2 regions of the Enterococcus casseliflavus genome follow, and region 1 is predicted to be linked to the other one. Evidence: riboswitches for the same ligand, from Rfam matches in the RefSeq annotation. Region 1 holds a riboswitch; the other holds the start of a gene.
The links. Region 1 has a riboswitch for thiamine pyrophosphate ahead of P0G38_RS07165 (YkoF family thiamine/hydroxymethylpyrimidine-binding protein). Riboswitches for the same ligand answer to the same signal wherever they lie in the genome.
Positions count from the first base shown of each region.

Region 2: it holds a riboswitch for thiamine pyrophosphate, as region 1 does, so the genes downstream of both, thiT (energy-coupled thiamine transporter ThiT) here and P0G38_RS07165 (YkoF family thiamine/hydroxymethylpyrimidine-binding protein) in region 1, are expected to answer to the same signal.

Region 1 covers NZ_CP119393.1:1,461,141-1,463,535, reverse strand. The annotation lists gene P0G38_RS07170 (metal ABC transporter substrate-binding protein) at 1-618, opposite strand, end outside; TPP riboswitch at 941-1,040, shown strand; gene P0G38_RS07165 (YkoF family thiamine/hydroxymethylpyrimidine-binding protein) at 1,134-1,757, shown strand; gene P0G38_RS07160 (ECF transporter S component) at 1,750-2,352, shown strand; gene P0G38_RS07155 (ABC transporter ATP-binding protein) at 2,349-2,395, shown strand, end outside.
Region 2 covers NZ_CP119393.1:62,106-64,500, reverse strand. The annotation lists gene P0G38_RS00355 (hypothetical protein) at 1-430, shown strand, start outside; gene thiT (energy-coupled thiamine transporter ThiT) at 486-1,058, opposite strand; TPP riboswitch at 1,110-1,211, opposite strand; gene P0G38_RS00345 (ribose-phosphate diphosphokinase) at 1,393-2,367, opposite strand.

The sequences.
Region 1 (2,395 bases):
ATTGCTAAACGCTTCTTCATAAGACGCATGAAGCTCTTGTAACTTCGCTAAATAATTCGCAGCATTTTCTGCAAAGGCTGTCGCTTTCGCTGGATAAGCCTCACTTAGTTGGTCACGGATCGCCTCTACTTGTTTCATGGCTAAGCTTGGTGCTAACCAAACATGGGGATCCAATTCATGGGAATGACCATCATCGCCATGATCGTGGTCATGATCATGATCCTCGTCTCCTGGAAGTAAGACCATTCCTTCTGTGGCTTTGACCACTGTCACATCGCCATCATTTAACGTAGCTTCAATCGAAGGAACCCACATTTCCATGTTCTCATTGTTGTAGACAAAGACATCCGCATCTTGGATCTTTGCCATGTCCTTTGCAGACGGTTCGTAGTCGTGGGAATCAGTGCCTGCGGGCATCAATAATTCGACCTGCCCTTCCTCCCCTACGACTTGGCGTGTAAAATCATACATCGGATAAAACGTGGCCATGACCTGAATTTGTTCATTCTCAGAAGAGGCGTTTCCTGACTGCTCCGTAGCGTCAGATCCACCTTGACCACAGGCAGCCAATGCGAGGGCTACTGCTGATAACATCGTTATTTTAAAAAACTTCTTCATTTTCTAACTACACTCCTTTTATTTTTCCTCTTTTTCTTTCCCTTGGTAAAATACTGATAAATCAATTACGATTTATAAAAACAAAACGTAACGTTTACGTTTTACCATCGGTTTTATACTTTACACAACTATTTGCAACCTGTCAACCGCTTTTTCACTTGTTTTTTTATATGTAAAAACCTTCATATGTACCACCACAGATATCAGTGAAGAAACTTCCTTGAAAGACTTGCTCTGCTAATTTTTTTTCAATCGTCGAACATCTCTTTTTATTGTCCTTTGCTGGGTCCTGTGCTACACTCGAGGGGTAATTGAATAGAAGATTATCCACTAGGGGCGCTTTATGCTGAGATAGACGTAAGTCTGGTCCCTTAGAACCTGATTTGGTTAGTACCAACGTAGGGAAGTGGCAGCGCATGATTTTTCGCGTTCCCATTTTTTCTGTCTACGTGTGGATAGAAAAAGGAGGAACGCTTTTTTTGTAGACAGAAAAACCATCGAGAGGAGAAGAGAAAATGACAAATGAACCAATCGCCTGTGCCGCAGGCGGGATCGATATCACTGGGTGCCGAGTAAGTTTGTACCCCATGAAAGACCACTTTGCGCAACAAATCGTAACGAGCATTGAGCGGACGGATACAACAGCTGTTTGGCAGCAAACCGATCTGTTCAGCACCCTTTTCCGAGGGGAAGCCCCAAGTGTTGTCGATGCGGCAGCTGGGCTATTTATCAACGCTTACGAATCCAAGACACACCTCGTGGGTGAGTTTACTTTTTCTAAGGGCTGTCCTGGCGATTCTGCCGGTGACGCGTTTTTGAATGGAGAACAGGCACAACCCAATAAAGCAAGCAATCTTATGAATGGTACGTTTGACGTGGATTGTAAATACTCGTTTTATGTATTTGGGGAAAACAATTACATGGAAGAGATCGCCACCATCGTCCAACTGGCAGAAACCTATGGTTTGGCGCCTCGCTCCGCCCATTATGTCACGATGCTGACGGGAACGGCCAACCAACTCTTTGGGTATTTTGAAGCGGCATTAGCGTATGCCCATGACCATCTTCCCCATTATGTGTTAGAAGCAACGGTCTCAGTCAACAGTCCTTCCAAAAAGAAGGCGGTGTCGCATGACTAAATGGGTCTTAAAAGATGTCATTATGGTGGGGATCGCTTCGTTGATTTTTGGCGTGATCTATTTGGGCGCTGTTCATTTTGGGCTGTTGTTAGGTACGCTTTTAACACCCTTTGGTTTGTCTGTTTTAGCGAATGAGTTTATTTTCGGGGTATGGTTCATGGCAGCGGCTTTTGCTGGCTATGTGCTGCGCAAACCGGGCGCAGCGACGATCACTGAGATGATCGCCGCACTTTTAGAAGTGTTTATGGGGAATTTTTATGGACCGATTATTTTTATCAGCGGGTTTGTACAAGGGATTGGAACAGAAGCTGGCTTTGCATTAGGTGGCTACCGTCGCTATGGCTGGTTCCCTTTGATCACTGGTGCCATTGGCGCCACGATCACGAGTTTTCTTTGGGGGATCATTCGGTCAAATTTCGTTGACTTGCAATGGCAGTTGTTGGTGGTGATTTTTATTATTCGCTTGCTTTCTTCTTTATTCTTTTCCGCCTTTTTGGTCAAGATCGTCTGTGACCATCTGACACGCATGGGCGTTCTCAATAGTTACCCGATTGCTGAAGACCAAACCATTAGCGCCAAACGAGAAGCGGCATGAGCCTGCTCGTGAAAAACGGCTGCTTTTTCGTGGATCAAAAACG
Region 2 (2,395 bases), 1.4 Mb from region 1:
GCAAAATAACTTTGTTTTCTTTGACTTAAAAGATGCACGTTCCCGCGTTTATTATCGCTATTTAGATGAATATTATCGGATCTTGGCGGATCGGATCACCCACATCGTCTTAGAAAAAATCAATGATCGCCTCTCCTTTTTTAAAAAAGCAACACCGGTGGAAAAGCTCGATTTTAATTTGCTGAAAGAATTGCGGGGAATCATGCAAGAAGGCATCGTCTTTTGTCTAACACAAGAACAATTGATCGACAGAACCTATACGATCCCGATCTATCTGTCAGAAGATGCTGGCTTAAAAAACACGCTGGTCAATCAAAAAGAGCTGGATCAAATCGCTGTTTTACGCTATTCAGCCAGCAAAAAAAGCTGGTCGTTGGAAATCGACCAAGAAGATCTAGCGTTTGGCTTTATCGACAAAAAAATGTCTTGATGCTTCTCTTTCTCAAAGAGCATCAAGACATTTTTTGATGGTTCCATTTCTAAAACTAAACTTTCGGGACAAATAATTTCGGGGCTGCCTTGACTAAGAGACCTAGGACGACCCCTACATAAACGATATTGATAATGACCGATGATCCATTAAAGATCAAGGAATACAGATACGGACTTTGTCCTGGCGGTGCGTACATTCCCCAGACAAAGACCCCAGCCCAATAATGCCAAAACCAACGGCTGATCACCGCCACGATGCCCCCTAAGACGACATACCACGTAACGGTTTTGCTGTTTTGACGGATCGCTTGCTGGATTTTATTAGCAAACAAGCCGCCCATCCCGCCAAAAGCAAAGGCAAAGGGGTATTCAAAGATGATCTGTGGAACGGTGATAAAGTTACGCATGGCGCTACCAATCAAAATATTCAGCAAGCCCCACATAAATCCAGCCGTCATTCCCGGCAGCACTCCGCGACGATACGAATACAAGACCAAGGGCACGAGACCTAGAGACAAGTCGATACTGGAATTGGCTGTCTGGATCGGGATATACGACAAGACGACCCCAATCGCAGCGATCATCGTTCCTTCCGTCCACACCTGCAGCGACATTTTTCGTTTCAAAAAAACTCCTCCTTTAGAATCATCACAATTCACAAAGGAGAAGTGTTGGACACTTCAACTCGTCACAATTCCTACGTTCGCATGATCGAAACAGGTACGAAGGGTTTAGAGTACTCTCATTCTCAGCCTTTGCAGACTCCCCTTTGTGATTAGATTCTATTTTATTTTTTGCTTGCATTTCGCAAGTCACTTTCAAGAATACCATAAATTGGTGAAAAGAAACATGACTGCGATCGTTTTTTCTAAAAACATCCTGAAACTCCTCAGAAAAAAACAACCAATGAGCGGTTAAAGACCGACCATTGGCTGTTGTTCTCATGCTTATGAGGCACGATTAAATTGATAATTTTGATTCAAACAGTGGACTTACTGGTTTGTTCTCATGGATTCGTTTGATCGCTTCGCCCATCAAGGCACCAACACTGATCTCATCGATTTTTTTCGACTTACGGTCTTCTGGCAAGTAAATCGAATCTGTCACAACTAGATGCTCAATGGCCGAATCTTCGATCCGTTCCAAGGCCGGTCCTGACAAGACAGGGTGAGTACATGAGGCGTAAACACTTTTGGCACCTGCTTGTTTCAACGCATTCGCAGCCAATGTGATGGTACCCGCAGTATCGATCATATCGTCGATCAAGACACAAGTTTTGCCTTCAACATGACCAATGATATTCATGACTTCCGCTACGTTGGCTTTCGGACGACGTTTGTCGATGATCGCGATTGGTGACTTAAGAAACTCAGCTAATTTACGGGCACGAGTCACGCCCCCGTGGTCTGGTGAAACGACGACGACGTCATCGCCTTGAATGCCTCTTTCCAAGAAGTAGTTGGCGATCAATGGTGCACCCATCAAGTGGTCAACTGGGATATCAAAGAACCCTTGAATCTGTGAAGCATGCAAATCCAGTGTAACCATGCGGTTCGCACCGGCTTTTTCGATCATGTTTGCTACAAGTTTTGCGGTGATTGGTTCTCTTGATCGCGCTTTGCGGTCTTGTCTTGCATAACCATAATAAGGCATTACTACATTGATCGTCTTCGCACTGGCGCGCTTCAAAGCATCGATCATGATCAGCAATTCCATTAGGTTATCGTTTACAGGGCTGCTGGTTGATTGAATCACGTAGACGTGGGCACCACGAATACTTTCTTCAATATTCACTTGGATTTCACCATCGCTAAATTGTTTGACTGAACACTTACCTAATTCAACACCTACTGCAGCTGCGATTTTTTCCGCCAAAGGACGATTTGAGTTCAGAGAAAAAATCTTCAATCTTGGATCAAAATAATGATTTGACATGAGAACCTCCACTTTCTTTGCGTTCATC